3 regions of the Microbispora sp. H10836 genome follow, and region 3 is predicted to be linked to each of the others. Evidence: predicted binding sites of a transcription regulator. Region 3 holds the regulator's gene; each other region holds the start of a gene.
The links. Region 3 encodes HrcA, which represses chaperone genes, less so after heat shock. Its sites were predicted from a motif close to TTGGCACTCTCNNNNNGAGAGTGCCAA; they were not measured.

Region 1: a site for HrcA is predicted at 1,245-1,271, ahead of groL (chaperonin GroEL). Genes of this name have one in related genera too.
Region 2: a site for HrcA is predicted at 1,537-1,563, ahead of groES (co-chaperone GroES). Genes of this name have one in related genera too.

The regions. Positions count from the first base shown of each region.
Region 1 is NZ_JABBWU010000021.1:132,989-136,261, reverse strand. Features, by position in the region: gene thrC (threonine synthase) at 1-141, shown strand, start outside; gene HHX30_RS31700 (MoaD/ThiS family protein) at 187-462, shown strand; gene HHX30_RS31695 (cold-shock protein) at 715-915, shown strand; gene groL (chaperonin GroEL) at 1,379-3,001, shown strand; gene HHX30_RS31685 (GNAT family N-acetyltransferase) at 3,082-3,273, opposite strand, start outside.
Region 2 is NZ_JABBWU010000017.1:61,989-65,261, forward strand. Features, by position in the region: gene HHX30_RS28055 (MarR family winged helix-turn-helix transcriptional regulator) at 1-500, opposite strand, end outside; gene HHX30_RS28060 (NAD-dependent epimerase/dehydratase family protein) at 640-1,482, shown strand; gene groES (co-chaperone GroES) at 1,650-1,964, shown strand; gene groL (chaperonin GroEL) at 2,031-3,273, shown strand, end outside.
Region 3 is NZ_JABBWU010000001.1:713,822-717,094, forward strand. Features, by position in the region: gene HHX30_RS03355 (16S rRNA (uracil(1498)-N(3))-methyltransferase) at 1-396, opposite strand, end outside; gene dnaJ (molecular chaperone DnaJ) at 486-1,619, opposite strand; gene hrcA (heat-inducible transcriptional repressor HrcA) at 1,620-2,633, opposite strand; gene HHX30_RS03370 (hypothetical protein) at 2,792-3,273, shown strand, end outside.

The DNA.
Region 1 (3,273 bases), on a different contig from region 3:
CGCCTCGACCCCGACGCCGAGACCGTGGTGCTGAACACCGGTGACGGGCTCAAGACGCTCGACGCGGTGGCCGAGCACGCCCGCCCCACCGCCGTCATCCGTCCCTCTCTCGACGCGTTCCGTGCGGCATTCGCCAACTGAAAGCGTTTCACAAGGCCCATCGGCAGCAACGAAAGCGAGCGAACAATGAGCGTTTCCGTGCGGATTCCGACGATTCTCCGGACGTACACCAACGGAGCCGCGGAGGTGAGCGGGGAGGGGGGAACGCTCCGCGAGGTCCTGCAGAAGCTGGACGCGGACTACCCGGGCATCGGCGGACGCATCCTGGACGAAACGGGTAAGATTCGGCGTTTTGTCAACGTCTACGTCGGGGAAGAGGATGTCCGATTCGCCGACGGTCTGGACACCGCCACACCGGACGGGGTGCAGATTTCGGTCATCCCCGCCGTCGCCGGAGGCTGAGCCGCCGCACCGGCGCCGAGCACCTGAAGTGCACTTCTATCGCGAAGAAGTCGGGCGGTGCTATGGCAAAAGGTGTAGCTCTCAACTATTCAACAGCAAAGTGAAAATTCTTCGGTCCCGCTTTGAGCGAACGCCAAGTAGTAGTTTGCGGATTGACTCTGTTGTCCTACGCCTTGACACGGGTATGGTCGAGGACGATCGACAAAACCGGGGGCTTCTTGGTGGTCCCCAGCCCAGCAAGAGGAGTCGGAAGTGGCGCAGGGCACCGTCAAATGGTTTAACGCGGACAAGGGCTACGGCTTCATCGCGGTAGACGGTGGGAAGGACGTGTTCGTCCATTACTCGGCAATCATGATGGACGGCTACAAGGCCCTCGAGCAGGGTCAGCGGGTTGAGTTCGACATCACGCAGGGTCAGAAGGGCCCCCAGGCGGAGGCCGTACGGGCCGTCTGATCCCGTCATCGACCATCGGAAGGCCCGGCTCGCGACCCCCGCGGGCCGGGCCTTCCGATGCGTGCCCGCTGCGCGCGTCGGGACGATCCGTGTCTCCCGCTTCACCGTCGGGGCGCTCACTTCCGCCGGGGTCGTGCCGGAGGCGCGCCAGGGGCACAGCCCTCGTCGTTCGGGAGTTCGTTCCTCACTCCCTCTCCTCAGTCCAGACCGGCGGCGCGCCCCTCCGGCTCGCTCGGTGTTCCCCGCTTCGCGCTGTTCTGGACATACCGTCCAAGCTGGTCAGGGTGGCTTCCGCTTGCACTCTCGGGGGGAGAGTGCTAAATACTTGTTTGGCACTCTGAGGTCGAGAGTGACAACAACCGGGATCGGGGCGATGGGGCCCGCGCAGGGATAGCGGGCTCAAGCCGTCGCGGGCGTCGGCTCGGTCCGTTGAAGACACCCTGCTACTGGGAGGTCTAGCCTAATGGCAGCCAAGATGATCGCGTTTGACGAGGACGCCCGGCGCGGTCTCGAGCGCGGTATGAACCAGCTCGCCGACGCCGTGAAGGTGACCCTCGGCCCGAAGGGCCGCAACGTCGTGCTGGAGAAGAAGTGGGGCGCCCCCACGATCACCAACGACGGTGTCTCCATCGCCAAGGAGATCGAGCTCGAGGACCCGTGGGAGAAGATCGGCGCCGAGCTGGTCAAGGAAGTCGCGAAGAAGACCGACGACGTCGCCGGTGACGGCACGACGACGGCTACCGTGCTCGCTCAGGCGCTGGTCCGCGAGGGTCTGCGCAACGTGGCCGCCGGCGCCAACCCGATGGCGCTGAAGAAGGGCATCGAGGCCGCCGTCGAGCGCGTCAGCGAGGAGCTGTCGAAGCTCGCCAAGGACGTGGAGACCAAGGAGCAGATCGCCTCCACCGCCTCCATCTCTGCGGCCGACACCGAGATCGGCTCCCTCATCGCCGAGGCGATGGACAAGGTGGGCAAGGAAGGCGTCATCACCGTCGAGGAGAGCAACACCTTCGGCCTGGAGCTGGAGCTCACCGAGGGTATGCGCTTCGACAAGGGCTACGTGTCCGGCTACTTCGTGACCGACCCCGAGCGCATGGAGGCGGTCTTCGAGGACCCGTACATCCTGATCGTCAACTCCAAGGTATCGGCGAACAAGGACCTCCTGCCGCTGCTCGACAAGGTCGTGCAGTCCGGCAAGCCGCTGGTCATCATCGCCGAGGACGTCGAGGGCGAGGCCCTGGCGACCCTGGTCGTCAACAAGATCCGCGGCCTGTTCAAGTCCGTGGCCGTCAAGGCCCCCGGCTTCGGCGACCGCCGCAAGGCCATGCTGGGCGACATCGCCACCCTCACCGGTGGCCAGGTCATCAGCGAGGAGGTCGGTCTCAAGCTCGAGAACGCCACCCTCGACCTGCTCGGCCGCGCCCGCAAGGTCGTCGTGACCAAGGACGAGACCACGATCGTCGACGGCGCCGGTGACGCCGAGCAGATCGCCGGCCGGGTCAACGAGATCCGCGCCGAGATCGAGCGCACCGACTCCGACTACGACCGCGAGAAGCTCCAGGAGCGCCTCGCCAAGCTGGCCGGCGGCGTGGCCGTCATCAAGGCCGGCGCGGCCACCGAGGTCGAGCTCAAGGAGCGCAAGCACCGCATCGAGGACGCCGTCCGCAACGCCAAGGCCGCGGTCGAGGAGGGCATCGTCCCCGGCGGTGGCGTGGCCCTGCTGCAGGCCGGCGCCAACGCGTTCGACAAGCTCGAGGTCAACGGTGACGAGGCCACCGGTGCCGCGATCGTCCGCAAGGCTCTCGAGGAGCCGCTGAAGCAGATCGCCGTCAACGCCGGCCTCGAGGGCGGCGTCGTGGTGGAGAAGGTCCGGCACCTCCCGGCTGGTGAGGGCCTCAACGCCGCGACCGGCGAGTACGTCAACATGTTCGAGTCCGGCATCATCGACCCGGCCAAGGTTACCCGCTCGGCGCTGCAGAACGCGGCGTCCATCGCGGCGCTGTTCCTGACCACCGAGGCCGTCATCGCCGAGAAGCCCGAGAAGGAGAAGGCCCCCGCCATGCCCGGCGGCGGCGACATGGACTTCTGATCCATCAGCCTGCTTCGTCTCAACGGAAGGGCGGTTCCCCACGGGGGAACCGCCCTTTCCCGTGTCCGCCCGCCGCGGCGTCAGGCCAGGCGCCTGACCCAGCGGCCGCAGTCGGTCTGCGGCGCGTATCCCGCCGCCGTCCAGGCGTGGTGCGCCAGGTCGTTGTCGTGCAGGACCATCGCGTCCGCGCGGAACGCGCCGAACTCACGGAAGCGCTCCTCGGCGGCCCGGATCAGCCGCGAGCCGATGCCCATGCGCCGGTGGGCCGGGTC
Region 2 (3,273 bases), on a different contig from region 3:
AGGCCGGCCAGCAGCCGCTCCTCGTTGGCCACGTGACCCGCCAGCAGGGCGTCGACCACCGCCCGGCCCTCGTCGGTGAGGGTGATCAGGACCATGCGGCGGTTGGACGGTGAGACCTCCCGGCGCACCAGTTCCTTGGCGACGAGGCGGTCCACCCGGTTGGTGAGCGCCGCCGAACTGACCATCGCGGCGGTGGCGAGGTCGCTCATGCAGAGCCGGTGATCGGGATTGGACCGGAAGAGAGTCGCGAGCACGTCGAACTCCCACGGTTCCAGGTCATGTTCGGAGAAGTACTCCTTGATGCCCTTCTCCAGCAGCCGGGACGCGCGGGAGATCCGCCCGGCCACCCCCATCGCCGTACAGTCCACGTCCGGGCGCACCCGGGCCCACTGGCTGAGGATCTGGTCGACGGCGTCGTTGCCGGTGGCGCCGGTGCACGTGTCTTCGCCGGTGGTGTCTTCGCCGGTGCAGGTGGTGTCGTCCACGAGGGTGTCGTTCATAGCGCGCGCGGCCTGGGTCCTCCGCCGCTCCTCCTCCACCGGCCATCGTAACCGAAGCTTCGACGTTGAAATATGGACGGGGCATGCGCTACCGTCTGCGTCGAACAGTAAAGCATCGAAATGTTCGAGGTGGAAGAGAATGAAGGTCCTGCTGCTCGGCGCGACGGGGTACATCGGATCGGTGCTGGCGGAGCGCCTCGCCGAACACGGCCATGAGGTCGTCGCGCTCGTCCGTCCGAAGGCGCGCGACGCCGCCGTACCCGGCGAGGTGCGCCACGGCGACATCCACGAGCCCGAGACGCTCCGCGCGGCGGTGACGCCGGACATCGACGTCGTCGTGCACGCCGCCAACCCCGTCGGAGACGAGGCGGTGGACGTCGCGGCGATCGAGGCGCTGGCCGGCGGTGGCGCGCGGCTCGTCTACACCAGCGGCGTCTGGGTGCTCGGCACCACCACGGAGGCGGCGGGCGAGGACGCGCCGCCGAACCCCATCACCCTGTCCGGCTACCGGCCGCGGGTGGAGGGGCTGGTGCGGGACGCGGGCGGCGTCGTCGTCAGGCCCGGCATCGTGTACGGCCGGGGCGGCGGCATCCCCGGGCTGCTCGCCTCCCCCGAGGGGGAGGACGGGCGGTACGTCCACGCGGGCGGCCCGGCCCCGACCTGGCCGGCCGTCCACGTCGACGACCTGGCGGACCTGCTCGTGCTCGCGATCGAGAAGGCCGAGCCGGGGAGCCTCTTCCACGGTGTCGCCGAGGAGGCGGTGAGCGTCGCCGACGTCGCGGCGGCGGCCGGCCGTACGGGGAAGGCGGTGCCGTGGCCGATCGGCGAGGCGAGCGAGGTGCTCGGCCGTCCGTTCGCCGAGGGCCTGGCCCTGAGCCAGGTGGTGAGCGGCGACCTCGCCAGGAAGGTCCTCGGATGGCAGCCGAGCCGCCCGGGCATCGTCGACGACGTGCGCTCCGGCTCGTACGCCTCCCGCGTCTGACCTGCGATGCCGGTTCGTGTTGACTGTCACGCGCCACTTGCATACTGTTTCGTGTTGGCACTCTGCCATTGAGAGTGCCAACAGCGACGAGACAGGTCTGACACCCGCGACGGCAGGCCGCTGGTCGCCTCTTCAGCTCATTCATCGCAATCTGAAGGGGAGGTCCGATCGTGACGACCGCCACCAAGGTTCCCGTTAAGCCGCTCGGCGACCGCATCGTGGTCCAGCCGCTTGAGGCCGAGCAGACCACCGCCTCCGGCCTGGTCATCCCGGACACCGCCAAGGAGAAGCCGCAGGAGGGCCGCGTCCTCGCTGTGGGTCCGGGCAACTGGGACGAGGACGGCGAGAAGCGCATTCCGCTCGACGTCAAGGAGGGCGACGTCGTCCTCTACAGCAAGTACGGCGGCACCGAGGTCAAGTACGGCGGCGAGGAGTACCTGGTGCTCTCGGCCCGTGACGTGCTCGCCATCATCGAGAAGTAGGCCGCGTCGGCCAGTGGAGCCCCGGGACACGCGCCCGGGGCTCCGCGCGCTCACAAGGAGACCTGAATGCCGAAGATCCTGGAGTTCGAAGAGGACGCGCGGCGCGCTCTCGAGCGTGGTGTCAACGCTCTCGCCGACGCCGTCAAGGTGACGCTCGGCCCCCGTGGCCGCAATGTCGTCATCGACAAGAAGTTCGGTGCCCCGACGATCACGAACGACGGTGTGACCATCGCTCGCGAGGTCGAGCTGGACAAGCCGTACGAGAACCTGGGCGCCCAGCTCGCCAAGGAAGTGGCGACCAAGACCAACGACATCGCGGGTGACGGCACCACCACCGCGACCGTCCTGGCCCAGGCCATGGTCCGCGAGGGCCTGCGCAACGTCGCGGCCGGCGCGCAGCCGCTGGGCCTCAAGCGCGGCATCGACAAGGCCGCCCAGGCCGTCAGCGAGCGGCTGCTCGGCAGCGCCCGCCACGTCGAGGACAAGAAGGAGATCGCCAACGTCGCCACGATCTCCGCACAGGACGCGAAGATCGGCGGCCTGATCGCCGAGGCGTTCGACAAGGTGGGCAAGGACGGTGTCATCACCGTCGAGGAGTCCAACGCGATGGGCCTGGAGCTGGAGTTCACCGAGGGCCTCCAGTTCGACAAGGGCTACCTGTCGCACTACATGGTGACCGACTCCGAGCGCATGGAGGCGGTCCTCGAGGACCCCTACATCCTCATCACCCAGGGCAAGATCTCCTCCATCGCGGACTTCCTGCCGCTGCTGGAGAAGGTCGCCCAGAGCAAGCGCCAGCTCCTGGTCATCGCCGAGGACGTCGAGGGCGAGGCCCTGGCCGTCCTGGTGACCAACAAGATCCGGGGCACCTTCACCTCGGTGGCCGTCAAGGCCCCCGGCTTCGGCGACCGCCGCAAGGCCATGCTGCAGGACATCGCCATCCTCACCGGTGGCCAGGTCGTCAGCGAGGAGATCGGCCTCAAGCTGGAGCACGTCGGCCTCGAGGTGCTCGGCACGGCCCGCCGCGTCGTGGTCAACAAGGACACCACCACGATCGTGGACGGCGCCGGCGACGCGCAGGCGATCGAGGACCGCGTCCGCGAGATCAAGGTCGCGATCGAGCAGTCCGACTCCGACTGGGACCGCGAGAAGCTCCAGGAGCGTCTCGCGAAGCTGGCGGGTGGCGTGTGCGTGCTGCGCGTCGGCGCCGCGACCGAGGTGGAGCTGAAGGAGAAGAAGCACCGCCTCGAGGACGCGATCTCCGCGACCCGCGCCGCGATCGAGGAGGGCATCGTCTCCGGCGGTGGCT
Region 3 (3,273 bases):
GGCGCGCCAGCGGGCGAGGGACTTGGCGGCCCGGTCGCCCTTCCACTGGGTGACGCAGCGGGCGGCGGCCCACGGGACGATCACGTCGACCCCGGCCTCGGTCATCATCTCGACCGCGAGCTCGCCCCGGTCGCCCTTGGGCAGGCCCTGCACGACCACCAGCCTCGGCCGGGGCGGCGGTACCTCGAACCGGCGCCGCACCTCGGCGGTCAGCGAGTCCTTGCCCGCCGCCGTGACCGTGCACTCGGCCACCCGCCCCGCGCCGTCGGTCAGGTCGATCCGCTCCCCCGGGCGCAGGCGGCGTACGGCGGCGGCGTGCCGGCCCTCCGGTCCGTCCAGGACGATGGTGTCCGCCGTCCGGCCGGCCGCGTCCGACAGGAACACAGGAACACTCATGCCGCCTCCTCGCCTGGCGGCTCGAAGTCGCATGAGCGAAACACCCTGTGCCTATTGACTCGCTCGCTCCGCTCGCTCATGCCATCAGCTCAGCGGCCGTTGAAGGCGTCCCGCAGGCGGGAGAAGAAGCCCTGCTGACCCGGGGAGAACTTGCCGGGCGGCCGCTCCTCCCCGCGCAGCTTCGCCAGCTCGCGCAGCAGTTCCTCCTGCTGCGGTTCGAGCTTGGTCGGCGTCTCGACGTTCACGTGGATCAGCAGGTCGCCCCTGCCGGTCTCGTTGAGCCGCTGGACGCCCTTGCCGTACAGCGGGATAACCTGGCCGGCCTGGGTACCCGGCCGCACGTCGATCTCCTCGGGTCCGTCGAGGGTCTCGATCGTGATCGAGGTGCCGAGCGCGGCGGCGGTCATCGGGATGTGGACCGTGCAGTGCAGGTCGTCGCCGCGCCGCTCGAAGATTTCGTGCGGCCGCTCGACGATCTCCAGGAACAGGTCGCCGGGAGGCCCGCCGCCGGGACCGACCTCGCCCTCGCCGGCGAGCTGGATGTGCGTGCCGTCCTCGACGCCGGCCGGGATCCTGACCTTGATCGTGCGCCGGGTCCTGACCCGGCCCTCGCCCGAGCACTCCATGCAGGGATGCCGGATGACGCTGCCGAACCCGCCGCACTGGGGGCAGGGGCGGGAGGTCATGACCTGGCCGAGGAACGAGCGGGTCACCTGCGAGACCTCGCCGCGCCCGTGACACATGTCGCAGGTGTCGGGGTGGGTGCCCGCCGCCGCCCCGGAGCCCTGGCAGACGTCGCAGACCACGGCCGTGTCGACCATGATCTCGCGGGTCGTGCCGAAGGCCGCCTCCGACAGGTCGAGCTCGACCCGGATCGTGGCGTTGCGGCCCCGGCGGGCACGCGAGCGGGGACCCCGCGCCGCGCCCGCCGAGCCGAAGAAGGCGTCCATGATGTCGCTGAACGGGAAGCCCGCCCCGAAGCCGCCGGCCCCGGCCCCCGCGCCGCCGCCGAACGGGTCGGCGCCCATGTCGTACATGCGGCGCTTGCCCGCGTCGGACAGCACCTCGTACGCCTGGTTGATCTCCTTGAACCGCTCCTGGGTCTCCGGATCGGGATTGACGTCCGGGTGCAGCTCACGGGCCAGGCGGCGGTACGCCTTCTTGATCTCTTCCTGGCTGGCGTCCCGCCGTACGCCAAGGGTCGCGTAGTAGTCGTTGGACACTTATGACCCCGCCAGGATCTGGCCGACGTACCGCGCCACCGCGCGTACCGCACCCATCGTCACCGGATAGTCCATTCGTGTCGGGCCCAGCACTCCGAGCCGGGCCAGTTCCCTGTCGCCCGAACCGTATCCGGCGGCCACGATAGAGGTGCCGCGCAGCCCGCTGTAGGGGTTCTCGGATCCGATTCGGACGGTGATGTCAGACAGCCCGCCGGTCTCGCCCAGCAGGCGGATGAGGACGACCTGTTCCTCCAGCGCCTCCAGCACGCCGCGCAGACCGACGCTGAAATCCGCGGCGGCGAGGTTGGCCGTACCGGCGAAAGCGATTTTCTCCTCGTGCCGCTCCACGAGCGTCTCGAGCAGCACGGACAGGATCGTGACCGCCGCAGGCCTGTCCTCCGGGGGCAGCCGCTCGGGCACGTCGGCCACGGTCTCCGGCACCTGGGACAGCCCGCACCCGTCCAGGCACGCGTTGAGCACGGCGCGCAGGTTCGCGATGCGGTCGTCGGCGATGGCCTCGGGCAGGTCGACCACCCGCTGCTCGACCCGCCCCGTGTTGGTGATCAGCACCAGCATGACCCGCCGTTCGGCGAGCGGAACGATCTCCACATGCTGGACCGACGACCTCGTCAGCGAGGGGTACTGGACCACCGCGACCTGCCGGGTGAGCTGCGCGAGCAGCCGCACCGTGCGCATGACGATCTCGTCGAGGTCCACCGCCCCCGCGAGGAAGGTCTCGATGGCCCTGCGCTCGGCCCCCGACAGCGGCTTGATCTGGGACAACCGGTCGACGAACAGGCGGTAGCCCTTGTCGGTGGGCACCCTGCCGGCGCTGGTGTGCGGCTGGGTGATGTATCCCTGCTCCTCCAGCGCCGCCATGTCGTTGCGGATCGTCGCCGGGGAGACGCCGAGGTTGTGCCTGTCCGCCAGGGCCTTCGACCCCACCGGCTCGTTGGTGGACACGTAGTCCTCGACGATGGCGCGTAGAACGGCGAGCTTGCGGTCGTCGAGCAATGTGTCACCTCCCTGTGCCTGGAAACACCGACTCTGGCACTCTGTGTTCCCGAGTGCCAAGTGTACGGCTACCACCCCACGTGGTGCGATAACGCGGAGGGCACCAGGACAAGCGGGCTGCAAATCGACGGCAAGTGGCATGGTCGACTCTTCACCTTATGTACGAGAATCAGAACCCCGCTCCGGCCGACGTCACCATGCGGGTCCCCCGCCCCGCGCCCGCCGCGCCGCCCGGCGCGACCCTGCGGATGCCGCACCCCGTTCCCCCGCCGTACGGCGGCTCCCGGCCGATCCGGCCCCGCCTGCTGTGGATCTTTCTTTCCTGGGCGCTCTTCCTCGTCCTGCTGGTGGCGGGGGTCGGCGGATTCGCCGGCGGCATGTTCTCCGCGATCGGCGACGTCGCGCCCACCACGACCTTCTCCGGCGGGCAGTCGGTGAGCGTCGCGCTCGACCCCGCGGACAAGCCCGCGATCTACGCGGCGGTCGACCAGCCCACCGACGTCAGCTGCCGGCTCGGCGACGGCACCGACCCGCGGGTGCGGCTGACCCGGCCGGCCGCCTCCCAGACCGTCACGCTGAACGGCACCACCTGGGAGCTGCTGTTCGAGGCCGGCGTCCCGCAGGCGGGCACCTACCAGGT